Regions from separate parts of the Pseudomonas sp. MM211 genome, predicted to be linked through region 3. Evidence: riboswitches for the same ligand, from Rfam matches in the RefSeq annotation. Region 3 holds a riboswitch; each other region holds the start of a gene.
The links. Region 3 has a riboswitch for cobalamin ahead of K5Q02_RS13155 (TonB-dependent receptor). Riboswitches for the same ligand answer to the same signal wherever they lie in the genome.

Region 1 (9,394 bases), 1.9 Mb from region 3:
CAGCCTGCGCAGGGCGCTGTTCGGTGGTGATCCGCACGGTACGGCCGGCATCCTCGGCCAGTGGCAGGCTGGCTTCGTTCAGCCACGGCGCGGTGCCATCGATGCGCAGGCTTTCGCCGCCGAGCAGGTCGGAGACGAAGCGCTTGCCCTGCTCCAGGTCGGCCAGGGCATAACCGCTCGGCGGGTCGAGCAGGCAGGTGCCGAAGCGCAGTTCGCCACTGGTGGTGATGGCCGCGCTGGTTTCCAGCGTCGCGGCGATCTCCCTGGCCATGCGGTTGACGCCACCCAGGCCGCCAAGTAGCGGCACCACGGCGCTAGCGTCTTCGGCCACGGCCAGCACCGGTGGCTCGGCACCTTTGCTGGCGAGCAGCGGCGCCAGGCTGCGAATGACGATACCAGCGGCGCACAAGGCGATGATCGGCGTGCCGCTGCGGTACAGGTTGCGCAGGGTGTCGCCGAAGTCGTCGTAGGCCTGGTCGGCGTCTACCCGCTCACGCAAGCCATGGATAACGGCCTGTGGATAAAGTGCTTGGATGCGCCGTGCAGTGGCCAGCGCAGAGGTGCCGAGGATGACGATGGCGGGTGAAGAGATCATGGTTTATCCACTGTCAGGAACAGGCAGGCGAGTTCGCTGGAGTCATGTAGGAGCTGGCTTGCCGGCGAAGCGATCCGACCCGCAACACAACTATCGATTTGGCCATCGATATCGCCAGCAAGCTGGCTCCTACGGAAAAGGTGCTTACTGCGAGACAGCTGTTTCGGTTCAACCGCGCCACTTCTCACCGGGCACCACGATCATTGAAAAATACGGCGAGGCCATCGGTTCGACTTCATCCAGCGGCACGATGCGCTGGTTGGCCATGGTCGCCCGTTCCACGTAGTGAGCACGGTCGTGCAAACCAAGGTCCTGCAGCACGCGGCGGACTTTCTCGAAGTTGCGACCCAGCTTCATCACCACGGCGGCTTCGGCATCACGCAGGCGCTCGCGCAGCTCGTCTTCGGGCAGCACGCCGGAGAGCACCGACAAGCTCTGATTGCGGTACACCAGCGGCACGCCGAGCACCGCCGCGCTGCCGAGCATCGAGCACACGCCGGGGATCACCTGGGCCTCGTAGCGCTCGGCCAGGCGGTCATGCAGGTACATGTAGGAGCCGTAGAAAAACGGGTCGCCTTCGCAAATCACCGCCACGTCGCGACCAGCGTCCAGATGCTCGGCGATCTGCACTGCACAGGTGTCGTAGAAGTCGCTGATCACGCCTTCGTAAGTCAGCGGCGGTTCGAGTTTTTCGGTGGTTACCGGATACACCAGTGGCAGGCGCTGCTGGCTGTCGTCCAGGTGGCCTTCGATGATGCCGAAGGCGTTGCCGCCCTGGCCGACATTGGCCTTGGCCTTGGCCACGAAGTAGCCGACCACGGGTGACGACTTGAGCAGGCGCAGGGCCTTCAGGGTGATCAGCTCGGGGTCGCCCGGGCCTACGCCCAGGCCCAGCAGGCGGCCTTTGCCGGGGCGGTCCATACCGTTCATTACTCGACCTCCGTGGCCAGGGCGTTGACCGCGGCGGCGGCCATGGCGCTACCGCCCCGACGGCCCTGGACGATCACGTAGGGCACGCCATGCTCGGCAAAGGTGCTGGCGAGCAGATCCTTGGATTCCGCCGCGCCTACGAAGCCCACCGGGAAGCCGAGAATCAGCGCTGGCTTGGGCGCGCCCGCAGCCAGCATGTCGAGCAGATAGAACAGCGCGGTAGGTGCGTTGCCGATCACCACCACCGAGCCTTCGAGATGCTCGCGCCAGTGCTCCAGCGCCACCGCCGAACGGGTGTTGCCCAGCTTCTTGGCCAGCTCAGGCACGCCGGCATCGTTGAGGGTGCAGAGTACCGGGTTGGCCGCTTGCAGGCGCGCACGGGTCACCCCTTCGGCGACCATGCGCGCATCGCAGAGAATCGCCGCGCCATTGGCCAGGGCCTGGCGACCGGCTGCACCGGCACCCGCGGAAAAGCGCAGATCCTGCACCACATCGACCATGCCGCAAGCGTGGATGACCCGCACCGCGAGCTTCTCGAGATCCGCCGGAATAGCGCTCAGGTCGGCCTCGGCGCGGATGATGGAGAAGGAATGGCGATAGATCTCCTGACCATCGCGGATGTAATCGGTCATCGGGTGAAACTCCAGGTATCGGGAAGCGAGGCCAGCAGCTCGCTGGCTTCGTCGAGTGTCAGGTGGCGGGCCAGTGGCTCGCCGAAATTCGTGCTGTCCGCCTGGCGGGCGAACAGGTCGTAGCGGCCCTCGGCTACCGCCAGCAGGGTCACCGGCGCAGGGTGAGCGGCGGCGCAGGAGCGGCTGCAGCCGCTGAGATGAATACCCGCCAGCCGGCTGCGGGTCTTCAGCATCTCGGCCAGGCGGCGGGCATCGGCCTTGGTATCGGCCAGGCCTTTGGCACAACCGCTCGAGCCGGTACAGGCGATCACCCGTGTCAGCGGCGCATCGGCGTCGACCAACAGGCCGAGCCCCTCCAGCGCCTGGAGGGCTGCCTGTGCATCGGCCTCGGTAACATTGGGCAGCAACACGCTCTGCCAGGGCGTCATGCGCAGGCTGCCATCGCCCAGACGCCTAGCCAGAGCGGCGAGCCCAAGCAGCTGTTCGGCGTCGAGGCGGCCCAATGGAGGGACGCCGCCGACATACACGCGGCCAGGCTGGCGCTGGCCGCCGATACCGATATGGGCCTGGGACTCCGCCGGGCTGCGTCGCCAGTCATCCGCGCCCAGCAGCACGTCACCCAGGCGCTCCTTCAGGCGCTGCAGCAGCTCGGCGGCCGGGTGGCTGACCAGCAGGTGGCGCATGCGTGTCTGCTCGGGCGTGGCCAGTTCAAGAAACAGGTCGAGCAGCGCCAGCAGCAGCTCATCGGCATGGGCCTCGGGCACCACGGCCAGCGCGGGCACATCGCCAGGCGCTTGTGGCGGGCAACCGGCGAGACCGAACGCATAGCCGATGTGGCCCTCCAGCGGCAGGGCGCTGAGCCAGATATCGTGAGGGTGTTCGAGCATGGCCAGGCGTTCGCCGCCATCGAGCAGCAGGGCGAACTTGGCCGACAGCGCGTGCAGGCGCGGAGTGTTCTCCAGGGTCGTCAGCAGGCGTGCGGCCAGTGGCGACACGTCGACCAGCGCCGCCGGGTCGAGGCCAGCCGCAGGGCTGACCATCAGGTTGCGCACATCGTCGGCAGCGGGTGAGCGCGGGCCGAGGCCGGCGGCCAGCAGCTCGCCGATCAATGCGTCTTCACTGCCGGCGTGGATGCCGCGAATCTGCAGGTTGGCGCGGTTGGTGGCTTCGATCACGCCGCCTGCATGGCGTTGTGCGGCCTGGGCTATGCGCTCGGCTCCGGTGGCATCGAGGCGCCCGCAGGCCAGCTTGATCCGGCAGATGCCGCCATCCTTCGCCTGCACGATACGCAGCAACCCCGGACAGGCCGAGGGGCGAACAGCAGGGGATGGAATGCAAAAAGCCTGTTTCAACGGATCACCGGGGTCGGGTCACATGGGCATCCGTTCGAGGATAGGCCAGAGAAGGACGAGCTTCTATCACCGGAACACCCCGCCCGGTGTGGGCACATGCGACTGAATCCGTCGGCAGGTCTCCTGGCTCGCAGGTCATGGCGCGTGACCGGCCTTCCCGGTTTCCCAGTGGCGATTGGCACATGCGCTCGCTGCTACAGTTGCGGGGGCAGCCACGGCTGAAAACCTGCTCAATATCTGCTGCGCGTCGGCCCTGCTGCGTTAGAAAGCGACTCGAAATGCTCATTTACAGTCGTAAACTCCGCTTTCTCGCCCCTTTCTGCCTTGCATGGCTCTAGCTCGCTAGATATTGAACACGTTTTATATCGTGTTCCCTCTTAGGCCCGCGCCTACGTACCACGTAGCCGACGGACACCGACAGAGGCGCTATTATGCCCGCTTTGCCCGCCCGGATGAAAAGCCGCGTCGTCGGATACGAAGCAGAGCGAAGATCACTTTCGTTTTGGCATGAGAATGCAAAGGCTATTTTTGCCCCGTAGACGTAGGGTGAACGACGCTTGCCTACGCGGCCCGATCCGTCCACCGCCCCAGCGTTGCAAAGGTGGACAAGAGCGTTGACTGCGCGTCCCGATCCACCCTACAGAAAGCACGCTGGTGCCTTCATGGCTAATGAGTACGGGTAGTTCTGACAATTGAGGAAAGACGCATGACACCCTGGCTGACCGTCGTGGGCATTGGTGAAGACGGCTATGCAGGCCTCGGCAAGGCGGCGCGGCATGCGTTGCTGGCCGCCGAGCAGGTGTTCGGTAGCGAGCGCCAACTGGCACTGTTGCCGCACTGCATCCGCGCCACGCGCCTGCACTGGCCGAAGCCGTTTTCCCTGGCGCCGGTGCTGGAGCGCCGCGGCACGCCGGTTTGCGTGCTGGCCAGCGGTGACCCGATGTTCTTCGGCGTTGGCGCCAGCCTGGCCCGCGAGCTGCCGAGCGATGAGCTGCATATTCTGCCGGCGCCTTCCTCCTGCTCGCTGGCGGCGGCTCGCCTTGGCTGGCCACTGCAGAGCACAGCCCTGGTCTCGCTGGTCGGCCGCCCGTTGGCAGCGCTCAATGCGCAGGTTCATCCCGGCGTACGCCTGCTGGTGCTGAGCAACGATGGCGAGAGCCCGGCGGCCATTGCCGCATTGCTGCGCGAGCGTGGTTTCGGCCCCAGTCGGTTGAGCGTATTCGAACACCTAGGCGGTGAGCGCGAGCGGCGTATCGATGGCCTGGCTGATGGCTGGTCGCTGGCTCGATCTGCTGATCTGAACCTGGTGGCGATCGACTGCGTGGCCGGTGATGACGCCAGGCGCCTGCCGCTCACGCCGGGCCTGCCGGACGATGCCTATCGCCATGACGGACAACTGACCAAGCGCGATGTGCGCGCCATCACCCTGGCGCGTCTGGCGCCGCTGCCCGGCGAACTGCTGTGGGACGTGGGAGCTGGTTGCGGCTCCATCGGCATCGAATGGCTGCGCGCACATCCCGCTTGCCGGGCCATCGCCATCGAGGCTGACGAAGGCCGTCAGGAGCACATCGCCCACAACCGCGATGCCCTTGGCGTGCCGGGCCTGCAACTGGTGGCCGGGCGGGCACCCGAGGCGCTGGCCGGGCTGGCGGCGCCAGACGCCATCTTCATCGGTGGCGGGGTGACCGCGCCCGGCGTGCTGGAAAGTTGCTGGCGCGCGCTCAAGCCCGGTGGTCGGCTGGTGGCCAACGCCGTGACCCTGCAGAGCGAGGCGGCGTTGATCGCCTTTCGTGGCGACCAGGGCGGCGAGCTGACCCGTATCGAAGTGGCCCAGGCGCGCCCGCTTGGCAGTTTCGACACCTGGCGCGCCGCGTTGCCGATCACCCTGCTGCAGGTCAGCAAGCCGTTATGAGCCGCATCCTGCTACTGGGCGGGATCGGCGAAGCGCTGAACCTCGCCCGACGCCTCGGCCCCGCGCATGTCTACAGCCTGGCCGGGTTGGGCAAGGTGCCGGAAGACCTGGCTTGTCAGGTGCGCGTCGGTGGCTTTGGTGGTGCCGAGGGGCTGGCTGAGTTTATCCACAAGCAGGGCATCGATCTGCTGGTCGACGCCACCCATCCCTATGCCGCGCAGATCAGCTACAACGCCGCCCGCGCCGCGCGACAGGCCGGGATCGCCTGCTGGGCGCTGCGTCGTCCGGGCTGGCAGGCCTCGCCCGAGGATGACTGGCGCGAGGTGTTCGACTGGCCGAGCCTGATCGCCGCACTCGACGACTTTCAGCGCCCGCTGTTCACCCTCGGCCGCGAGCCACTGGAGCATCTGCACGAGATTCCCGCCCACCAGCACTGGACGGTGCGCTGCCTGCAGAGCCAGCCTGCCACGCCCCGTGCCGAAGTGATCGGCGCCCGAGGGCCGTTCAGCCTGGACGATGAGCGCGCGCTGTTCGAACGCCTCGATTGCGATGTGCTGGTGAGCAAGAACAGTGGCAGCGCCGCCACCGAGCACAAGCTGCAGGTCGCCCGTGAGCGTGGCTTGCCGGTGCTGGTGTTGCAGCGACCCTCGTTGTCCGCGGTGGATCGCGAGTTCACCGAACCCGAAGCGCTCTGGCAGGCGTTGCTGACCAATGGTGTCTAGCTCACTGCTAGACTGCCGCCTTTTTCTCGGAGCCTACCCATGACTACCACGCCCTACGCTCAGGTGCTGTTCGCCGGCACGGATCTGCTCGACGGCTCCTTTGCCGAGCTGTTTCGTGCCCGCCTGGTGGAGCTGCGTGGCGAGCCTGCGCTGGCCGAAGTCGTCGATACCGGTGCCGGTTATGACGGCCTCTGGCAGCGCGTGAAGGAGGGCAGCGGCAGGCTGCTGGTGATTGACCTGGAGGCGCAGAGCAGCAGCCAGCATGTCGACTGGCTGCGTAGCGAGCTGGCGAGCCTGACCGATCCTGCACGGGTCTTTGTCACCAGCCTGTTCGGCCAGCTCGATGCCGATGCCGCCGGGGCCGCCTGTGCACTGCTCGAGCGCCTGGAGCTGCATCTGGGCTGCGTCGATGTGCCGGCGCTGCCCGGCAGCCACGCCTGGTCGAAGATTCCCGCTCACCAGTACCGCGTGCTGCTGTGCAACGGCCCGCGCTGCACCCGCCGTGGCGCTCTGCCGCTGTGGAAAATGCTGCGCGAGAAGGTCAAGGCTGCTGGCCGCCTGGAGTGCGAGGGTGGTGTGCATATCACCCGTACCCAGTGCCAGTTCCCCTGCGATCAGGGCCCGACGCTGACGGTTTATCCGCCGGGCCACTGGTATCAGGTGCGCAGCGAGAGAGACGTGGTACGCCTGGTCGACGAGCAACTGGTCGCCGGCCGCGCGGTGCCCGAGCTGATGATGGCGCGGCCGTAGTCCGTAGCCTGGGTTGAGCACAGCGATACCCAGGGTCGGCCGATTACGCCGAGCCTATCGTCCCGGGTTACGCCTACGGCTAACCCAGGCTACAAAAGCCGCAGCATCCTCTACGCGACCCGCGCGCATTTCGGGCTAACATGCCGGCATCATAAAAATTCGAGTCGTGCATGACCGCCCTGTTTCTGCGTTATCGCATCGTCGCCATCGTGCTGTTGGTCATCTTCGGCCTGGCCGTCAGCCTGTGGCTGGCCAGCCGCTATGCCGAGCAGCGGGCCTGGGAGGATCGCAGCAGCGAGGCCCACGGCCAGTTGCAGCTGTATGCGCAATCGATCCAGACCCTGGTCGACCGCTTCCGCTCGGTGCCGCAACTGTTGTCCATGGACGGCGATATTCAGGCACTGCTGCAGGCGCCGGACGACCCGCAGCTGCGTGACAAGCTCAACCGCCGCTTCGAAATGCTCAACGCCGCGGCCGGCGCCAGCGTGCTCTACCTGATCGACCGCCAGGGCCATACCCTGGCAGCCAGCAACTGGAATGAGTGGAGCAGTTTCGTCGGCAGCAACTACGGTTTCCGCCCCTATTTCCAGGACGCCCTGCATCGCACCGCAGGCCGCTATTTCGCGGTCGGGGTGACCACCGGTGTGCCCGGCTACTTCCTCTCCCATGCGGTGTACGACGATAACGGCGCGGTGATCGGCGTACTCGTAGTCAAGCTGGAACTGGAAGAGTTGCAGCGCGAATGGGTCGGCCAACCTGGCGTGCTGCTGGTGGCCGACAGTTACGGCGTGGTGATTCTCAGCAGCCGGCCGGCCTGGCGTTTCCGCGCCCTGGATGAGCTCGACGAACTCGATCACGCCGAGCTGGTGGAGGTGCGCAAGTACGCTGAGCGTCCCCTGGAAGTGCTGTCCACGGAGCCTGGCCCGTATTTCGAAGGCAATGCAGACTGGATGAACATCGACGGCCCGGATGGCCGGCAGAGTTACCTGTGGCAGCGCCAGGAGTTGACCAGCGAAGCCTGGACGCTGCACCTGCTGATCGAGGAAAGCAGCCTGGGCGATACCGCCCGCAGCTATCGTCTGGCCGCGGCTGGCGTGTGGCTGACCCTGGTATTTCTGGTGCTGTTTCTGATTCAGCGGCACAAGAACCAGCGGCTGCAGGCGAGCATCCGCGAGAACCTCGAGCGTGAGGTGACCCTGCGTACCGCCGAGCTGCGAGAAGCCCAGGAGGGCCTGGTACATGCCGCCAAGATGGCGGCACTTGGGCAGATGTCGGCGGCCATGGCCCATGAGATCAACCAGCCGCTGACGGCCATTCAGATGCACCTGGGCAGCCTCGGCCTGCTGCTCGACAACGGCCGCGAGCGCGAGGCGCGCGAGGGCCTGATCCGCATCGATGGTCTGCTGCAACGCATGGCCAGCCTGACCAGCCACCTAAAGACCTTCGCCCGCAAGAGCCCCGCAGGGCTCAACGAGCGCCTGTTGCTCAGCGACGTGCTGGAGCAGGCGCTGTTGCTGCTGGCGCCGCGCCTGCGTAGCGAAGAGGTGGAATTGCGCCGCGAGATCCGCAGCGAGGCGCGGGTCTGTGGTGATGCGATCCGCCTGGAGCAGGTGATCCTCAACCTGCTCAACAATGCCCTGGACGCCATGGTCGACTGCCCGCGACGCATTCTCGGGGTAACCATCGAACTGCATGGGGACAGCTGTGTGCTGGAGGTCAGCGATGTTGGCGGCGGCATTCCCGAGGAGCATCTGGGTAACGTCTTCGAGCCGTTTTTCACCACCAAGCCGGTGGGCGAGGGGTTGGGGCTGGGGCTGGCGATTTCCTATGGCATCGTGCGCGATCTGGGCGGCAGCCTGGAGGCGCGCAACGGCGCCGATGGCGCCATCTTTATCCTGCGCTTGCAGCGCGTGGGGTGAACTGAGCGGGTTTGGCATTTCGTGTAACGACGCCGTGGCTGGCGGGCCGATGACCGGGCGCTACACTGCGCGATCCAAGAATAAGGAGGTGATATGGGTGGTCAGGTAATCGTCGTCGACGATGAGGCAGCGATCCGCGAAGCGGCGCAGCAATGGCTGGAACTGTCCGGGTTCAGCGTGCGCACCTGCGCCACTGCTGCCCAGGCGCTGGCCCTGATCGACGTCGACTTTCCCGGCGTGCTGATCAGCGACGTGCGCATGCCCGGCACCGATGGTCTGCAGCTGCTGGACAAGGTGGTCGCTTGCGACCGCGATCTGCCGGTCATCATGATCACCGGGCACGGTGACGTGCCCATGGCCGTGCAGGCGCTCAAGCAGGGTGCCTATGACTTCATCGAAAAACCCTTCACCCCCGATCGCCTGCTCGACACCGTGCGCCGTGCCCTGGAAAAGCGGCGCCTGGTCTGCGAGAACCGCGCCCTGCGCCAGCAGTTCGCCCTCAAGGACGGCATCGCCGCGCAGCTGCTCGGCGTGTCGCGATCCATGGAGCGTTTACGCCGGCAGATTCTCGACCTGGCCGGC
Region 2 (9,394 bases), 560 kb from region 3:
GAAGCGCTGGACTTCGGCAGCGCCAACCAGCGCCTGGTAGCCGCACGCTGATCGGCCCGCTGCGCCACGCTTGGTGTGGCGCAGCACCTTACTGGAGCCTGATAATGACTTCTCTACACCGTTGGCCGTTGCGCCTGGCGTCGTTGGCGTTCTGCCTGCTGTTCTGGCAGGTGGCGACCAGCTTGCGCCTGGATCTGGGCCTGCTCACTTTCATCTATGTGCCCACGCCCGAGTCGGTGGTCGATGCGGCCATCGCGCTGATCGAATCCAGCAGGCTCTGGGATCACGTCGGTGCCAGCCTGGGGCGGGTATTCAGCGGTTATCTGATCGCAGCGCTGCTGGGCGTCACGCTGGGCATCGCCATCGGCCGCTCACGTTGGGCCGAGGACAGCCTGTTGCCGCCGCTGGAGGTGCTGCGGCCGATTCCTGCCGTGGCCTGGATTCCCCTAGCGATTCTGATGTTTCCGTCGTCGGAACTGTCGATGATCTTCATCACCTTCACCGGCGCGCTGTTTCCGGTGCTGCTCAATACCGTGCACGGGGTGGAGGGCGTCGATGCCCGCTTGATCGCGTCGGCCCGCAGCCTTGGCGCAGGGCGCCTGGCGATCCTGCGCGAGGTGATCCTCCCGGGTGCTGCGCCGAGCATCGTCACCGGCCTGGCGATCGGCATGGGTACCTCCTGGTTCTGCCTGGTCACTGCGGAAATGATCTCCGGGCAGTTCGGCATCGGCTATTACACCTGGGAGTCATACACCATCCAGAATTACCCGGACATCATCGTCGGCATGCTGCTGATCGGCCTGCTCGGCATGGGCAGCAGCCTGCTGGTCAAACGCCTCGGTAGCCTGCTGACGCCCTGGTATCGCAGCGGAGGACGTCGCTGATGAGCATTCATGAAACCGGCCTGTCGGCCGGACGCATCGATATCGAGAAGCTGACCATCCGCCTCGGCGAGGGCACTCAGGCGTTCGAAGCCGTGCAGGCGCTGGACTTCTCCATCGCCGCTGGCGAGTTCGTGTGCATTCTTGGTCCCTCCGGCTGTGGCAAATCGACCTTGCTCGGCGCCCTGGCCGGGCATCTGACGCCCAGCGCCGGTAGCTTGCGGGTCGATGGCCAGGTGGTGGATGGCCCGTCGCCGCAGCGCGGCATGGTGTTCCAGCATCACACCCTATTGCCTTGGCGCAGCGTGCTCGACAACGTCGCCTTCGGCCTGAAGATGCAGGGCATCGGCAAGGCTGAACGGCAGCAGCGGGCACGCGAATTTCTCAACCTGGTCGGCCTGCAGGACTTCGCTTCGCGCTGGCCCAATCAGCTCTCCGGCGGTATGCAACAACGTGCCGAGATCGCCCGTGTGCTGATCAATCGGCCGCGTCTGCTGCTGATGGACGAACCCTTCGGCGCGCTGGACGCGCAGACCCGCAGCAAGATGCAGGAGTTGCTGCTGGATATCTGGGGCAGGGTGCGCACCACCGTGGTGTTCGTCACCCACGATATCGACGAAGCCCTGTTCCTGGCCGATCGCATTCTGGTGATGAGTCCGCGGCCGGGACGTTTCATCGAAGACCTGCGCCTGGACTTCCGCCGTCCGCGGCATGCGGGCCTGTTGACCAGCCCGGAATTCGTGCAGCTCAAGCGCCACTGTCTGGAGCTGCTGCGCCATGAAGAAGGCCGCGAGCTGCCACGCCTGACGCCGCTCGGGCTGCCCACCGAACATCCGCCATTGCGAGTTGCCCTATGACCGACCTGAGTACCTATATAAGCACCGATAACCCCGACATTCTCGACCTGTTGCCACGCCTGCAAGATGAGGACGCTGGCGTGCGCCGCATCGCCCTGATCGAGCTGGCCGATCTGGAAGAGCCAGAAGCCTTGCCCTGGCTGACGCATGCACTGACCCGGGATGCATCCGCCGATGTCCGCGCCGAGGCGGCTCGCCTGCTGGAGGCCTGGGAGGAGCCCGAGGTGGTAAATGCCCTGTGCGCTGCGCTGACCGATGCCGACGCCCGCGTGCGCGGCGCCGCAGCTCAGAGCCTCAGTGAATTGAAAACCGCCGATGCCGGTCGCGTGGTGCTGCCCTGGGCTGCCCATGCCGACCCGTTCGTCCGCGCCAGTGCCTTGCGGGCTTTGCGTGAGTTGCGGCTGATCGACAGCGTACCCACTGCCATCGCCGCGCTGCTGGACAGCGATGCCTTCGTGCGCCGTGAAGCGGTAGGCATCCTCGGCTGGCTGAAACAGGCCGATGCGCTGCCCCAACTGGCGCGCCTGGCCAGTGACGATGCCGATACCGAAGTACGCCGCGCCGCCACCGGTGCGCTGGGTCTGGCCAGCGACGACAGCGTGCTGCCGGCTTTGCAGACGGCGCTCAAGGATCGCGAATGGCAGGTGCGCGAAGAGGCAGCCACCACGCTTGGCAAAGTTGGCCAGGCGGGTGCCGGCCCTGCGCTGCTCGAGGCGCTGAGCGACAGCTATTGGCAGGTACGACTGCGTGCCGTGCGCTCGCTCGGCCGCCTGCGATTCGCCGCGGCCCGTGAGGCGCTGGTGGAACTGCTCGGGCACGCCATCAGCAACCTGCGCAAGGAGTCCGCGCTGGCGCTTGGCGAGCTGGGCGACGCTCAGGCACTGCCAGCATTGCTGGCTGTCGAGCACGATGGCGATCCGGAAGTGCGCAAGGCGGTGCGTATCGCCATCGGCCAGTTGCGCCTGCAAAAGCCATGAACCAGGCACCCGTCGCAATACGTAACAGTGCCACGCAAGCGACATTGACCGTGGAGTGGGGGCAAGGGCAGGTACAGGTGCTTGCCCACGGGCGCCTGCGCGCCGGGTGCCCGTGCTCGAAATGCCGGGCGGCCCGGCTGGCGCAGCACATCGACCTGGCACCGGCTGGCGTCCGCATCACGGCAGTCCACCCTCAGGGCTATGGGCTGCAACTGGTGTTCGACGATGGCCACGACCGCGGTATCTATCCCTGGAGCTATTTGCGTGAGCTGGGGGAGGTGGCAGGTTGAGTTGGCCGGGCTTATCGCATGGCCAGGTCGTCACGGCGCCAGCCGCGGGATGACCGCAATCGCATTCGCGCCGAGGGCGGCGCTCACACCTCACGGGGTCGAGCATCCATTTTGCAAACACCACCAATACTGTAGGAGCCCGCTTGCGGGCGAATCACCGGGCCAACGCAGATTCAGCAGCAAGGCCACCATCGTATGGCCCGCAAGCGGGCTCCTACAGGCCGGAATCTTCATGCTTTTGTAGGAACTTGGAACATACAAGCCGCTACCCCGCGGCGAATGGTTGTCGCGCCGCGGGCCTGGAGAGACGGCTGCCATTGCGCCGCGCCGAGAGGGTGGTACAGGCACTTAGCCCTTGTTCTTGCGCTGCGGTTTGGGCCGGCCTTGCACGCACTTGAAGCGTGGCTCGGTCTTGCAGATCACGTAGATGCGGCCACGACGTTTGACGATCTGACAATCGCGGTGGCGCAATTTGGCGGTGCGTAGCGACGCGAGCACTTTCATGAGCGGGCTCCTGCAAAACCGGCGAAGCGCTTGTTGAAGCCGGCCACGCGGCCTTCGCTTGCAGTCTGGCGCTGCTGGCCGGTGTAGATCGGGTGCGAAGCGCTGGAGATATCGAGCGTGACGTAGGGGTAGGTGTTGCCGTCGCTGTGCTCGCGGGTTTTGTCGGTGCTGACCGTGGAGCCGATCAGCCAGTAGGCGTCAGCCGAGACGTCGTGGAATAGAACGGGGCGATATTCAGGGTGGATACCAGGTTTCATAAGTGTTCCAATAAATACGTTATAAGGTAACAATATCCAGTCTTATTGATTTTGGTTCTCATTTCAAGCCCGAATCTGGATTTTTCCCGCAGGCCTTGATCGGCCCTCGGATCTTCCAGATCAGAAGCTGAAACGAGTGCTGAGCTGGGCTTGCTAAATTGTTATGTTGTAACAATAATGGTCGCCGAAATTAGCCGTATAAGTGCTGCACTGGCTTCCGGCTTGTTGGGATGAATGCGCAGAAACTGCAGCGAAGCGCTGCAGGGGAGCGACCTAATCGTTTAAGATGCCGCCCGCCGGTTTCCGCGAGGAATTAATAGGGAATCCGTCGCCACCTCTATTGGCCAAACGGAACTGCCCCCGCAACTGTAGGTACTGAGCATCGTTGCATTCGTGTCACTGGGTTCGAATCCGGGAAGGCCGCAGCGTTGCCACGACGTACCAGTCAGGAGACCTGCCGGCATAGGTCTGAGCAGCTGCAGTGCAGCCCTGCTCGGGCGCTGCAATCGAACCAGCCGGCGGGGTGTCCGGGAGGGGCATCCGTAATCACCTTCCTCAGGGACAGGTGCGGCCATGGCCGCTTGGCGTGATGTGTTCTCCAGCCTGCGCACTGCCATTTATGCGTATCTGTTGATTGGGAGATCACCCGCATGACCGTGTCTCGTTTTGCCGTTCTGGCCGCCACCCTTGGCCTGTCTTCGATGGCGCTGGCCGCCAGCCCAACTCAATACCCCCTGACCCTTGAGAACTGCGGCCATGAGCTGAGCTTCGCCGCTGCGCCGAAGAGCGCCGTAACCATTGGCCAGGCCGGTACCGAAATTCTCTATTCCCTCGGGCTTGGCGACCGCCTGGTGGGCACCTCGCTGTGGTTCAGCAACGTGCTGCCCGAGTTCGAGGCACAGAACGCCAAGGTCGAACGGCTGGCCGATAACGATCCGAGCTTCGAATCGGTAATCAACAAGCGCCCCGGTCTGGTGGCCGTGCAGTTCGAATGGATGGTTGGCGAGCAGGGCGTGGTCGGCACCCGTGAGCAGTTTCACGAGCTGAAGATTCCCACCTACATCATGCCGTCCGACTGCGAGGGCAAGGACAATCTGGTCGGTGCAGACGGTACCCGCCTGCAGCCTTTCCAGATCGACAGCCTGTACAAGAGCGTGCAGCAACTGGCGCAAATCTTCGATGTGCAGGCTGAGGGCGACAAGCTGGTCGCCAGTCTGCAGGACAGGCTCGGCAAAGCGGTCGCCAACGCCGAGCAGCGTCAGGCCAAGCAAATCTCCGCTGCGTTCTGGTTCTCCAGCGCCGATCTGGATCTCGATCCCTACATGGCCGGCCAGAAAGGCGTCGCCGACACCATGATGAAGTCGCTGGGCCTGCGCAACGTGGTCGAGTCCAGCGAAGAGTGGCCGACGGTCGGCTGGGAAACCCTGGCCAAGGCCAACCCGACCGTGCTGGTGCTCGCGCGCATGGATCGCCGCCGCTTCCCGGCTGACGATGTGGAGAAGAAGCTCGAATTCCTGCGTAATGATCCAGTCGCCAAACACATGGATGCGGTGAAGAACGGTCGCATCGTGATTCTCGATGCTGATGGCATGCAGGCTTCGCTGCGCATGGTCACCGGCATCGAAACCCTGGCCAAGGCCGTTGACGGGTTCGATCTGCAGAAATGATTACTCGCGGCTCCCGGTTGTTCCTGCTGACCATCGTCTGCCTGCTGTTGCTGGCCGTGGCGGTAGTCGTAGGTGTGGCGCTGGGTGAAACCCGCATCCCGCTGTCGGTGGTCTTTCAGGTGCTGGCCAACAAGCTGTTCGGGGCGGGCTTCGTGCTCGACCCGATCGACGAGGGAATCGTCTGGAACTACCGCCTGACCCGCGCCCTGGTCGCCGCCTGTTGCGGCGCCGGGCTGTCGGTGTGTGGGGTGGTGCTGCAGGCGCTGCTGCGCAATCCACTGGCCGATCCTTATTTGCTGGGGATTTCCGCCGGTGCCTCCACCGGTGCGGTTTCGGTGGCGCTGCTGGGGCTCGGCGCGGGCATGCTGTCGCTTTCGATGGGCGCCTTCATTGGCGCCATCGCCGCCTTCAGCCTGGTCGCATTGCTGGCGCGGGCAGCGGGCGGCGGCGCGCTGAATGGCACCGGGCAGATCATTCTCGCTGGCATCGCCGGCTCCCAGTTGTTCAACGCGCTCACCTCGTTCCTGATCACCAAATCGGCCAGCGCCGAGCAGGCCCGAGGCATTATGTTTTGGCTGCTCGGCAACCTCAGCGGCGTCAACTGGCACGATGTCGCCCTGGCCGTGCCCGTGGCGCTGGCCGGGGTGCTGCTGGTGGCCTGGCACACCCGCGCGCTGGATGCCTTCACCTTCGGTGCCGAATCGGCGGCGTCACTGGGCGTGCCGGTGCGCCGGGTGCAGGCCACGCTGATCGCCTGCGCGGCGCTGGTCACGGCGGTGATGGTGTCGATCGTCGGCTCCATCGGTTTCGTCGGCCTGGTGATTCCTCACGCGGCACGGCTGCTGGTCGGCGTGCGGCATGGCCGGCTGGTGCCGGTCGCAGCCCTGACCGGCGCGGTGTTCCTGATCGCCGCCGACGTGCTGTCGCGTACGGTGATCAAGGGGCAGGTACTGCCGATTGGCGTGGTCACCGCGTTGATCGGCGCGCCGGCCTTCGCGGTGATTCTGGTACGTGGGAGGCGGGTGCGGTGAGTACGGTGCTGCAGTGCAGCGACCTGGGCTGGTCGGTGAAGGGAAGGGCGATCGTCGCCGGCGTCGACCTGCAATTGCGCCAGGGCGAGACGCTCGGCCTGATCGGCCCCAATGGTTCGGGCAAGTCGACCTTGCTCAAGCTGCTGTCCGGCATCCGTACGCCAGGCAGTGGCAAGGTGCACCTGCAAGGCAAGCTGCTGGGTAGCCTGAGTCGCCGCGATGTCGCCCGCCAGCTGGCGTTCGTCGAGCAGCAGGCCGACACCGGTGATGCGGTGACGGTGCGCGATGCCGTCGAGCTGGGCCGTACGCCCTGGCTGTCGGCGCTGCAGCCCTGGTCGGCGGAGGACGAGAAGATCGTCGCTCAGGCACTGGCCGATGTGGACATGGCGGAAATGCCGGAGCGAGCCTGGAGCACCCTGTCGGGTGGTGAACGGCAGCGCGTGCACATCGCCCGGGCGCTGGCGCAGAAACCGCAGATCCTGCTGCTCGACGAGCCCACCAACCATCTGGATATCCAGCACCAGCTGTCGATCCTCAATCTGGTGCGCACGCTGCCGGTGACCACGCTGATCGCCTTGCACGACCTTAATCAGGCACTGGAATGCGACCGCCTCGGCGTAATGGAGCGCGGTCGACTGGTGGCGCTCGGCGTACCGGCCGAGGTGCTGACCACCGACCGTTTGCGCGACACCTTCGGCGTACGCGCCCGCTACCTGCTCGACCCCGAAGACGGTGCCCGGGTGCTGCGCTTTCAACCTATCTGAAACGAGTCTTTTTATGCGTTTTTCGCCGTTCTTCGCTTTGCTCGCTACGCTTGTATTCGCAGCTCCGGCATTGGCCGAAACCCACGAAGTGAAAATGCTCAACCGTGGGGAGTCCGGTTCGATGGTCTATGAACCGGATTTCCTGGCCATCGCCCCAGGTGACAGCGTGAAGTTCATCGCCACGCACCCGACCCACAACGCTGCCAGCATCCCCGGCTTCCTGCCGGAGGGGGCCGAGTCGTTCAAGGGCAAGATCAACGAAGAGGTCGAGGTGACCTTCAGTGAAGCAGGGCTCTATGGCATCCAGTGCATTCCGCACCTGGCGATGGGCATGGTGATGCTCATTCAGGTTGGTGATCAGCCTGTCAGCGAGGCGCAGATTCCCGCACAACTGCCGGCGCGGGCCAAGCAGCGGCTGGAGCAGATCGTCCAGCGCGCGAGTAAATGAGCCAGCCATGAGCCGAGTGCTGGATACCTTCGCCAGCCTGTCACCCGCCGCCCGGGTGCTGGTGCTCAACAGCCTGGCGTTCAACTTCGGCTTTTACATGCTGGTGCCGTATCTGGCCGGGCACCTCAGCGAGAGCCTGGGGCTGGCGGGTTGGGCGGTCGGCCTGGTGCTCGGCATCCGCGTGTTCAGCCAGCAGGGGTTGTTCCTGTTCGGTGGCTTGCTGGGTGACCGCATCGGCTACCGTCGCGCCATTCTCATCGGTTGCCTGGTGCGCTGCGTGGGGTTTGCCGTGCTCGGCTTCTCGGAAAGCCTGGCGGTTCTGCTGCTGGCCGCCTGCGTTAGCGGTTTCGCCGGTGCGCTGTTCACGCCTTGTGCCCAGGCCTACCTGGCCGACGAGTGCCAGGACATGCAGCAGCGCAAGCGCGCATTCGCCCTGCAGAACATGGCCAGCACCGCGGGCATGCTGCTCGGGCCGCTGGCAGGTCTGCTGCTGATCGGCATCGATTTCGCGGTATCCGGCAGCGTGGCAGCCGGGCTGTTTCTGCTCATGACCCTGGTGCAGTGGCGCTTCCTGCCGAGCAAGGAGCTGGTGTCCGGTGACGAGCCGGTGACCATGCTGCGCCAGTGCCTGGACATGCTGCAGCAGTGGCCATTCCTGCGCTTCGCCGTGTTGGCGGCAGCCTATCCGCTGCTGTTCCATCCACTTTATCTGGCGATCCCGGCCTACAGCCACGCCCACGGCGGCGGCCAGGCGTGGATCACGCGGGTATTCGTGATCACCGCGCTGGTCGGCGTGCTGCTGCAGATGCCCCTCAGCGCGCTACGCCAGCGTTGGCTCAGCGAGGGACAGGGCATGGGCCTCGGTCTGGCGTTGATGGCGGTTAGCTACGCGCTGCTGGCCGAACCTTTCGCCAGTCTGTTGACCCCGTATTGGGCGGTTCTGCTGATGGCCGCTTTGCTTAGCCTCGGCAGCCTGCTGGTGCTGCCGCTGCTGTCGGCCCATGTGCCTCATTACGCCCGGCGCGGGCAACTTGCCGCTTATTACGGCTTCTTCGCCGGTGTGGGCGGGCTGGCAGCGTTGTTCGGCAATGTGCTGATCGGCCGGCTGCTGCCCGCTGACCAGGCGCCGCCGCAGGTACTCTGGTGGGCGCTGGTCTGTATCGGCCTGGCTGCGGCTTTCGGCCTGGCCCGGCATATGAGTTCACTCAAAGAGCCCTGATGAACAGGCTGTACCCACGCCTGCTCGCTACTACCACTTTCTGCCTCTCGACACCGGTCACCGCCGCCGAAAGCGCCCAGGTGCAGAACGTCGCCTTGATGGCGAATAGGCTCTAAGCTGAGTGGCGTTGAACAGACTTCAGATCGCTAATGACGGTTGGATCATTAATTCGCAACGAGGAGGTCGTATGACACAGGAAAGAGTCAGGCTAAGGGATATGATCTTCAGCGCTAATGAGTTGGTTGAGCGGCTGGAGGGTCGTTTTATCGCCGCCCATGAGAAGGTAGCGCTGAAGTTTCTGGAAAACATCATCTCCAACTCGGATGCCGTTCTGCTGTTGATCAACAATGACTTCGATAGAGAGGCCGCAGCGGTCAACCGAATAGCTATCGAGCATCTGATCAATCTGGCAGCCTTGATCAAGAAACCCGAGCATCTCGATACTCTGCTGTTGCAAGGTAAGAATGATATCGCCAAAACCCTCAGAATGGTTACCGAT
Region 3 (9,394 bases):
CCTGCTTGAGCGGGGTTTGAGTGCGTGGTGTTCGGCTGTAGTCGCGCGAGCAGGTCTGCTGCTTGCAGATCCCTTCAACGGCCTTCTCTGGGAAGGCGGCAGGCTTTAGTGTCTCCCCCACCTTGGGCTCATCATTGACGCTGCAGGCCAGGCAGATGTCGCCTGTTCTTCAGGCCTTATCAGTGCTGGTTGTGTGGGAGAGGGGGCTAGGTCGGAGGTGGCGCTGGTATTCAGCGCTTTTGATCGTCAAAGGCATGCTCAGGGCCAGGGAAAACGCGGGTTTTCGCCTCATCGGCAAAGTTCTTGGCCGCTCGCCGCAGTAACCCATGCATGTCCGCGTATTGTTTGACGAGGCGCGGCGTGCGGCCGTTGCGCAGCCCGGTCATGTCCTACCACACCAGCACTGGGCAGCGCCCTCGTTTCCGGCACCGATCCCTACTGTAGGGATCGCCCCCGCACGGCTGATCCCGGCAGCAACCTTTGTTGCGCACCATTAACCTTCAGGGTTTGGCGAGCAGCCGTGAGGCGTCGAAGCCCATGCGCATGTTGCCCCAGTGGCGACCGTCGAAAATGAACGGTACGTCGATCTCGGTCATGATCTCGCCGGTGTCGCGCAGGTAGGTCTGCAGCAGGAAGCGTTGGGTGTTGGTTGCTGCGCGCAGGCCGACCGGGTCGGAGAACATGCGCTTGTTGCGGCACACCGGCAGGTCGACGGCGCGATTGCCGGTGGGCGCTTTCGACACCCAGCTGTTGTTCACCGGGCAGTAGCCTTTGTTGTCGACGATAAAGGTGACGATGCCGCCCGACGTGCCCTTGGTCAGCTTGTCGATCTCTTCCTGGCAGATCTGCGCGAAGCGCTCGGTGTAGCCGGTCATGTACTGCTTGGGATCGGTGTTGGGAATCAGCCGGTAGTTCTGGTCGAACAAGTTCACGCCCTCGCGCTGCAACGCGGCCAGGCGAACCTGCAGGATGTCGCGGCACTGGCTGGCGCGGGTGATGGCGGCATCCAGTTCGCCTTGGCCGAGCACGAAGCGGCCGAGCAGCGTCTGCACTTTTTCGGCTACGCCAGAGAGATCGCGGGTGGCGGTGGCGGAGCGCTGCATGCGCTCGTCGATGGCCTGGCTGTCGGCGTGGATCTGCGTGACCCGCTCGTTGATGCCGGTGTTGGCATCGGCCACCTGCTGGATGTGCTCGGCGATTTCCGCGAGCTTGCCGTTGGTGGATTCGAAGTCGACGATCATGCTTTCGAAATGGCCAGTGGCGCGTTCGACCACCACTTGGGTTTCCCGCGCGCTGGTGCTGATCAGTGCGGTCTGCTCGTGAGTCGAGCCCACTTCCTTGAGCATGGCGTCGATGTTCTGCGAGATGTCGCCAGTAGCGCGGCTGACGTTCTGCGCCAGGGTGCGTACTTCGTCGGCGACCACGGCGAAGCCACGGCCGCTTTCGCCGGCGCGGGCGGCTTCGATGGCCGCGTTGAGAGCCAGCAGGTTGGTCTGCGAGGATATCTGCTGGATCAGCCCGACCACCGACTTGATGTTCGAGGAGCGCTCGTTGAGTGCGGACACCAGCACGCCAAACTCGTTGAGGCTATTGGAGATGGCGCCGATATTGCCGGTCACTTCCAACAGTTCGGCGTAGGAGTCGCGCGCCATGCTGAGGTTCTGTGCGGTGGTGCCGGAGATCGCCTGAGTCTGCTGCGACACTTCTGCGATGCGGCCAACGGCGCTGTTGCTTTCGCTCATCACTTCATTGGCGAAGCGTGCCTGGTGGGTGGCACTTTCGCTGGAGTCGCTGATGTTCTTCAGCGAGCGGGCGGACTCCACGGCGATCTGCACGGTGAGTGCCTGCACATTACTGATGATCTCGCGTTGCTTGGCCAGGAAGCGGTTGCAGGTGCTGGCCAGGGTGCGGATTTCGTCGTGGGTCAGCAGCGGCAGATCGCGGGACAGGTCGCCTTCGCCGTTGGCGATTTCTTCCAGGGCGCGGGTCATGTTATCGACCGGCCGCACGATCAGATGGCGGAAGTACCAGACCATGAAGCTGACCATGCCCAGGGTGAACAGCGCACTGAGCAGCAGCGCGTTGCCGAGGGTGTCGAGCTTGGCTTCGATGCGGCTCAGCAGGGCGGCATCGATCTGCGCGGCTTGCAGTTGCTGGAGGATGTCGGCACGCAGGCTGGTAGCGACCCAGAACAGCAGACCACTGACCACCACCAGCAGGAAAAGGCTGGATAACTTCTTGGTCAGGGTATCGAAAAAGTGCATCTCGATTGAATCGTAAAGCGACTTCAACGACTGCATGCCGCAGCTCCTGGCAAAGAAAACATCCGTGGGTTTCTATTTATTCGACCAGCAGTGCAGAAGCTTTAATGGCCAGCGCAGCTTTCGGCGACGTTACGCGCTTTATCCAAGGTAGTTGTCCGCGCGAACGACGCGCAGTTTAGTGCGTCGATTCACGCAATTAAAGCGCCATCATTAGGAAAGTAAGGTTATTGACGACCGATACCGGCGCCAGGACCGGTATCGTCGTGAGTTGCATTCGCTGCCTTGGTGCCAGTGTCGCGTCACCGATCCGCTGGCGGCATTGCCGATTGCATCGAGCAGGGTGGAGGACGCTTGCCTGCGCGGCCCGATCCACCCTGCATGGCTGTGACGTCGCCGGGTGGGTTAGCCGCGCAGGCCGATCTCCACTTCCTGGGCGGTCCAACCTGCAACACGGTCGCTGAGGGACAGACCGAGACCCGGTCGCGTCGGTACCAGCATGCGCCCGTCACGGGTTTCCAGGCGCTCGTTGAACAGCGGCTCCAGCCACTCGAAGTGCTCGACCCAGGGCTCGGTGGGGTACGTCGCGGCAAGGTGCACGTGCAGTTCCATGGCGAAATGCGGGGCCAGCATCAAGCCCGCCTGTTCGGCCATCGAGGCGATTTTCAGGAACGGACTGATACCGCCAACGCGAGGCGCATCCGGCATCAGGTAGTCGGCGCCACGGGTCTTGATGAACTCGGCGTGCTCGGCAACGCTGGTGAGCATTTCCCCGGTGGCGATCGGCGTATCGAAGGCTGCCGCCAGGGCTGCGTGACCTTCGGCGTCATAGCAGTCCAGCGGTTCTTCGATCCACACCAGGTTGTATTCTTCGAACTTGCGGCACATGCGCTGGGCGGTCGGGCGATCCCATTGCTGGTTGGCGTCGACCATCAGCGGGAAGTCGTCGCCCAGGTGGCGGCGTACGGTGCTGACGCGTTCGATGTCGATAGCCGAGTTGGGTTGGCCGACCTTGAGCTTGATGCCGCCGATACCTTTTTCACGGGACAGATCCGTGTTCTTCATCAACTGATCGAGCGGCGTGTGCAGGAAGCCGCCCGAGGTGTTGTAGCAGCGCACCGAGTCGCGCTGAGCGCCCAGCAGGCGTGCCAGGGACAGGCCGGCGCGCTTGGCCTTCATGTCCCACAGGGCGACGTCGAAGGCCCCGATGGCCTGGGTCGACAGGCCGCTGCGACCGACCGAGGCGCCGGCCCAGCACAGCTTGGCCCACAGCTTCTGGATATCGCTGGGGTTCTCGCCGAGCAGTGCCGGGGCGATTTCTTTGGCATGGGCGAACTGGCCGGGGCCGCCCGCGCGTTTCGAATAACTGAAGCCAAGGCCGCGATGGCCGTCCTTGCTTTCGATCTCCACGAACAGCATGGCGATTTCGGTCATCGGCTTCTGCCGTCCGGTGAGCACCTTGGCATCGCTGATCGGGTTGGCCAGGGGCAGGAACACCGAGGCGATACGAATCCAGGCGATCTGATCCTGGTCTGCACAGCCTTGGGAAAGGGGTTGTTCGCTCACGTTGATTACCTCGCTTGACGTTTTTGTTGGTGCCGCCAGGTGGTTCAAATCACTGACGTGAATCCGGACGTTAAGCTGATTAGGTAATCATTCAAGGGAATGGGCAGAGCTTCAGGGCTGCTTCGAGGCGGAAGCGGCCGGTCGCGTAACTTGTAGGAGGGGCCGGGCGGCGATCCGCTTTAGCCGCGAGCTTTTTATCAAGGCAAACAAAGAGCTCGCGGCTAAAGCCTCTCCCACAAAAGCAGCAGCGCTCTATGTCCGCTTCCGCCCCTAAACAGCCAAAGCCGAATGAAGTAGGTGCTGGATATGTGAGTCGACTCTCACGCACTTTGCCGTTCAACAATGCTAAAGCCGGTATCGATGCGTACTTTCACCGGCTCTTCATGGGGGTGATCGAGGCGTTGCACCAGCGCACGGGCGGCCTGCACGCCGATGTCCGCGCCGTTGATGCGCACGGTGGAGAGGGCGGGGTGCAGGTGAGCGGCGCTGCTCAGATCACCAAAGCCCATCACGGCCAGATCCTGCGGCACGCGAATGCCCAGCTCGGTGGCTTCCTCGAGAATGCCGTGGGCCAGGGTGTCGGAACTGCATACCACCACATCGGGGCGTTCGCCGCCTGCCAGCAGGCGCTGCAGGCCCTCGCGGCCAAGGTTTACCGTCGCCGGCGGCGGCAGTACCACGCGAGGCACCTGGGCAATCCCCTGGCTTGCCAGTTCGCGGATCAGACTCTCGCAGCGGCGGTGGCCGCGCGGGTCATCCAGCGTCACCACGGCGAAACGGCGGTAGCCCTTGCCCATCAGGTAGAGCGCGGTGGCCACCCCGACCGCCTCGTGGGAAAACCCCACCAGCATGTCCAGCGGCCGCGGCGCGAGATCCCAGGACTCGACGATCGGAATGCCCGAGCGCGACAGGCGCGTGCGGCTGGCCTTGGTGTGCAGGGTGCCGGTCAGCACGATGCCATCGGGGCGCCGCCGCAGGATGGCGTCGAGCAGCTGTTCTTCGCGCTCGGCGCTGTAATTGGTCAGGCCGATCAGCGTCTCGTGGCCGGCTTCGGTGAGGGTGTCGATCAGCGCCTGCACCGTGTCCGAGAAGATCGAATTGGCAACCGTCGGCACCAGCAGGGAAATCAGCCGGCTGCGCTGCTCGGCCACGCCGGTGAGCATGGCTGGCACGTAGCCGGTCTTGTGCACGGCACGAAAGACCTTTTCGCGTAGTTCCGGGCGGACGATCTCCGGCTGGTTGAGGGTGCGCGACACGGTGATCGGCGAAACTCCGGCGACCTTGGCCACGTCCGCCAGCGTCGGCGGCTTGCCTGGGGCGGTAGAGGAGCGCCTGGCGGGCGCTCGATCATCGTCTCGCTGCATCCTGTGTTTCCTGGCCAATCCGGGGTCGGGCGATGTTATCCCAGCAGGCGATGCCATGCTGTATGGATCGAGGCAGCTGCATGGCGATGATTGACGGCTCGACGCTTCGATGGTCAGATGCGCGCCAGTTTCAGGTGTCCCATGCCGCCGTGCATGGGGTGAAACGGGAAGCCGGTTCGTCATTGAGAGGTCACCTCCAAAATGATCAGTCCGGCGCTGCCCCCGCAACGGTATGCGAGCGAAGCATTCGATTAACCACTGTGCCACGGCATGGGAAGGTGAATGCTTCATGACCCTCGTGAGCCCGGAGACCGGCCCGAAACTTCTGTTTGGCAAACCCGCGGTGGGCGGGCGCAGGCCGGTTTCCGTGGGCTTCGTGCGCCTGCGATTCCCTATGCGTTGTTCCCTCCGGGATTCATTCATTCCTGTTTCGAGTGGAACGACATGTCCCGATATTCCCTGTTCGATGCCCTGTCGGGCAAATCCCTGCGCGTTGGGCTGTTGCCCTGTGCGCTTCTCGCCTTGCCGGCTCAGGCTGCAGAACCAGACGAGCCGATGGCCTTGCCCTCGACGGCGATCACCGGCACTGCCGATGAATCGTCGCCGCCTGATCTGCATACGCCTACCACTTCCGGTTCGCGCCTGGGGCTCACCCCGCTGAAAACGCCAGCGAGCACCAGCAGCCTCAGCGGTGCGCAAGTGCGCGGCCGCAATAACCTCACCGTGCAGGATGCCGTGACCCGCACACCGGGTATCACCACCATTGGTACCCCAGGCAATGGTGGCACCGCGCTGTCGGCGCGCGGCTTTTCCGGGCATGCCTCGACCATGCAGCTGTATGACGGTACCCGCCAGTACATCGGCGCCGGCACCGTGACCTTCCCGGTGGATACCTGGTCGGTAGAGCGTCTCGACGTGCTGCGTGGCCCGGCTTCGGTGCTCTATGGCGAGGGCGCGACCGGTGCGGTGATCAACGTCATCCCGAAGAAGCCCTTTGCTGGTGAGGTCCGCAATCAACTGCGCTTGGGGTATGGCAGCGATGATCGTCGCCAGGCTGCGCTGGACAGCGGTGGCTCGCTGAACGACGCCTTGAGTTACCGTTTCACCCTCAACCAGCAGGCCAGCAACGGCTGGGTCGACCGTGGCGATTCCGAGAGCCTGGCGCTCAGCGCGGCGTTGCGCTGGGATGCCAGTGACGACCTGAGCTTCACCCTGTCCCACGATCATGCCGATCAGCAGCCGATGCGCTACCTGGGCACGCCGCTGGTCGATGGCCGTTTTCGCGAGAGCCTGCGTGAGCGCAACTACAACGTCGCTGACGCCGATATTCAGTACCACGACCAGATCACCCGTCTGGTCACCGACTGGCAGATCAGCGACACCCTCAGTGCCAGCAACCAGCTCTACTACATCAAGACCCAGCGCTACTGGCGCAACGCCGAGGCCTATCGCTGGCAGCCGGGGGATCTGGTCGAGCGTGGTGACTTTTGGCGCATCAAGCACACTCAGGAACAGGTGGGTGATCGTCAGAGCTTCACCCTCGACCATCCACTGTTCGGGCTCGACAGCCGCACCGTCGTCGGTGTCGATTACAACCGCATCCGCTTCGCCCGCCACCACGATTTCGACAACAGCCTTGGTGATGTCGTGCCGCTGGCACAGTCCTACGGCGGCTCGTATCTGAGTGATGATCGCTACCGCCCGCGCGAGCTCAACCAGGCCAGGCAGTTCTCGCTGTTCGCCGAGAACCGTACCCAGCTCACCGAGCGCCTTTCTCTGGTCACCGGTGTGCGCCGTGATCAGGTGCATATCGATCGCACCGCGTTGGACGATGGTGCGCGTGTCGATCGCAGCTTGAGCGGTGATAACTGGCGCGCCGGGCTGGTCTTCGAGCTGACCCCGGAACTGTCGCTCTACGGGCAGTACGCCACCAGCACCGAGGGTGTGAGCAATCTGCTCACGCTGAGCCCGACCCAGCAGCAGTTCGACCTGAGCGAAGCGCGCCAGACCGAGTTCGGCCTCAAGCACGCATTCTGGGAGGGGCGTGGCGAGTGGACGCTGGCGGCCTATCACATCGTCAAGGAGAAACTGCTCAGCCGTGCCACGCCAGCGGCACCTACCGAGCAGATCGGCCAGCAATCTTCCGATGGGCTGGAAGCCACGCTGGAGCTGGCACTGGGTCACGGGTGGCAGGTCTCTGCCAACGCCGCACTGGTGCGTGCCGAGTACGACGACTTCATCGAAGCCGGTGGTGATCGCAGTGGCAATCGCCCGACCGATGTGCCACGCCGTACCGCCAACCTCTGGTTGAGCAAGGCGTTGAACGAGCAGGTGGAGGCCGGTATCGGTGCCCGCTATGTCGACACGCGCTACGCCAATACGGCCAATACCGTAGAGGTTCCTGCTTATACCGTGGTAGACGCCAACGTCGCCTGGCAGGTGTTGCCGGAGGTGCGTCTGGGGTTGGAGTTGAACAACCTGTTCGACCGCCAGTACGCCACCACCAGTAGCAGTGACGGCGAACAATGGTACCTGGGCGAGCCGCGCTCGTTCTTTGTCACGGCTGACTACAGCTTCTAAACACCGGCGCACCGGGTAGCTTGCCGGTGCGCCACAAGCAGGAGTCGGGCATGTCGAGGCTAAGCATCGAAAAGCTGTCATGGGCCGTCGAGAGTCGGCGCAGTGCGCCACGCTGGCTGTTGCAGGATATCGATCTGCATATTGGCGAGGGCGAGTTCGTCGGCCTCATCGGCCCCAACGGCAGTGGCAAGACCAGCCTGTTGCGCTGCGCCTACCGCTCCAGCGAGCCGGCGAGCGGCAGCCTGCATCTCGACGGCGAGAACCTCTGGCGGCAGACCCCGCGCTGGAGTGCGCAACGCATCGCCGTGGTGCTGCAGGAGTTTCCCCAGGAGTTCGGCCTCAGCGTCGCCGATGTGGTCGCCATGGGACGCACGCCGCACCAGGGCCTGTTCGCTGGCGACAGCGCCGAGGACGCCACGCTGGTCGCCCAGGCGCTGCAGCAGGTTGGCCTGACTGAGCAGGCCAGTCAGGCGTTCGCCAACCTTTCCGGCGGCGAGAAACAACGGGTGTTGCTGGCCCGGGCGCTGGTTCAGCAACCCGGCTTGCTGATTCTCGACGAGCCGACCAACCACCTCGACCCGCGTTACCAACTGGAGTTGCTGCAGCATCTGCGCAGCCTTGGCCTGAGTACCCTGGCCAGCTTTCATGACCTGAACTTGGCGGCGGCTTTCTGCGACCGCCTCTATGTCATGGCCGCTGGCCGTCTGGTCGCCAGCGGCACACCTGGCGAGGTGCTGAGCGCCGAGCTGTTGCAGCGCGTATTCGGTGTGCAGGCGTTGGTCGACAGCCATCCGCTGCATGCCTACCCACGGATCACCTGGATTACCCAATGAAGACCTTCAGATACCTTTGCAGCTTGTCGCTGGCGCTGCTCGCGCTGCCGGCAGTTGCCAGCGACTATCCACTCACGGTGCGCAGCTGTGACCGTGACGTGACTTTCGAGCAGGCACCGCAGCGCGTGGTCAGCCACGACATCAACATGACCAGCATGCTGATCACCCTCGGCCTGCGCGAGCGTATGGTCGGCTACACCGGCATCAGCGGCTGGAAAACCCTGGATCCTGCCTTCAAGGATTCGCTCGGCGATGTGCCCGAACTGGCCAGCCGCTATCCCTCCGTAGAGACCTTGCTGGAGGCCGATGCGGATCTGTTCTTCGCCGGCTGGAACTACGGCATGCGGGTCGGTGGCGCGGTCACCCCAACGACCCTGCAGCCCTTCGGAATCGCCGTCTATGAGCTCAGCGAGTCCTGTTCCTGGGTGATGAAACAGCAGGGCGCCAGCCTCGATGACCTGTACCGCGACCTGCTCAACCTTGGGCGAATCTTCGCGGTTCAGCCACGGGCCGAGGCACTGGTCGGGCAGCTGCGCGAGCGCATCGAGGCGGTGCGCACCACTGTCAAACAAACCGGCAGCGCGCCGCGGGTGTTCCTCTACGACAGCGGCGAAGACCGTCCGACCACCTCGGGGCGCATGGGCATGCCCCAGGCACTGATCGAAACGGCAGGCGGGCACAACGTGATGGACGATGTCACGGCCAGCTGGACCCAGGTGAACTGGGAGAGCGTGGTGGAGCGCGACCCCGAGGTGATCGTGATCGTCGACTACGGCCCGCGCTCCTGGCA

Region 1: linked by a shared signal. The riboswitch ahead of cobG (precorrin-3B synthase) and the one ahead of K5Q02_RS13155 (TonB-dependent receptor) in region 3 are both predicted to bind cobalamin.
Region 2: linked by a shared signal. The riboswitch ahead of K5Q02_RS15800 (ABC transporter substrate-binding protein) and the one ahead of K5Q02_RS13155 (TonB-dependent receptor) in region 3 are both predicted to bind cobalamin.

Annotation. Positions count from the first base shown of each region.
Region 1 is NZ_CP081942.1:924,553-933,946, reverse strand. Features, by position in the region: gene cobJ (precorrin-3B C(17)-methyltransferase) at 1-595, opposite strand, end outside; gene K5Q02_RS04165 (precorrin-2 C(20)-methyltransferase) at 764-1,516, opposite strand; gene K5Q02_RS04160 (precorrin-8X methylmutase) at 1,525-2,157, opposite strand; gene cobG (precorrin-3B synthase) at 2,154-3,509, opposite strand; cobalamin riboswitch at 3,606-3,943, opposite strand; gene cbiE (precorrin-6y C5,15-methyltransferase (decarboxylating) subunit CbiE) at 4,216-5,421, shown strand; gene K5Q02_RS04145 (cobalt-precorrin-6A reductase) at 5,418-6,143, shown strand; gene K5Q02_RS04140 ((2Fe-2S) ferredoxin domain-containing protein) at 6,183-6,893, shown strand; gene K5Q02_RS04135 (sensor histidine kinase) at 7,064-8,812, shown strand; gene K5Q02_RS04130 (sigma-54-dependent transcriptional regulator) at 8,906-9,394, shown strand, end outside.
Region 2 is NZ_CP081942.1:3,437,051-3,446,444, forward strand. Features, by position in the region: gene K5Q02_RS15765 (ABC transporter substrate-binding protein) at 1-51, shown strand, start outside; gene K5Q02_RS15770 (ABC transporter permease) at 105-884, shown strand; gene K5Q02_RS15775 (ABC transporter ATP-binding protein) at 884-1,738, shown strand; gene K5Q02_RS15780 (HEAT repeat domain-containing protein) at 1,735-2,715, shown strand; gene K5Q02_RS15785 (DUF971 domain-containing protein) at 2,712-3,005, shown strand; gene ykgO (type B 50S ribosomal protein L36) at 3,354-3,509, opposite strand; gene K5Q02_RS15795 (type B 50S ribosomal protein L31) at 3,506-3,766, opposite strand; cobalamin riboswitch at 4,047-4,242, shown strand; gene K5Q02_RS15800 (ABC transporter substrate-binding protein) at 4,417-5,433, shown strand; gene K5Q02_RS15805 (FecCD family ABC transporter permease) at 5,430-6,464, shown strand; gene K5Q02_RS15810 (ABC transporter ATP-binding protein) at 6,461-7,228, shown strand; gene K5Q02_RS15815 (pseudoazurin) at 7,242-7,676, shown strand; gene K5Q02_RS15820 (MFS transporter) at 7,684-8,895, shown strand; gene K5Q02_RS15825 (DUF5677 domain-containing protein) at 9,083-9,394, shown strand, end outside.
Region 3 is NZ_CP081942.1:2,874,447-2,883,840, forward strand. Features, by position in the region: gene K5Q02_RS24590 (hypothetical protein) at 231-386, opposite strand; gene K5Q02_RS13140 (methyl-accepting chemotaxis protein) at 501-2,300, opposite strand; gene K5Q02_RS13145 (L-talarate/galactarate dehydratase) at 2,667-3,827, opposite strand; gene K5Q02_RS13150 (LacI family DNA-binding transcriptional regulator) at 4,148-5,191, opposite strand; cobalamin riboswitch at 5,307-5,525, shown strand; gene K5Q02_RS13155 (TonB-dependent receptor) at 5,636-7,771, shown strand; gene K5Q02_RS13160 (ABC transporter ATP-binding protein) at 7,822-8,604, shown strand; gene K5Q02_RS13165 (ABC transporter substrate-binding protein) at 8,601-9,394, shown strand, end outside.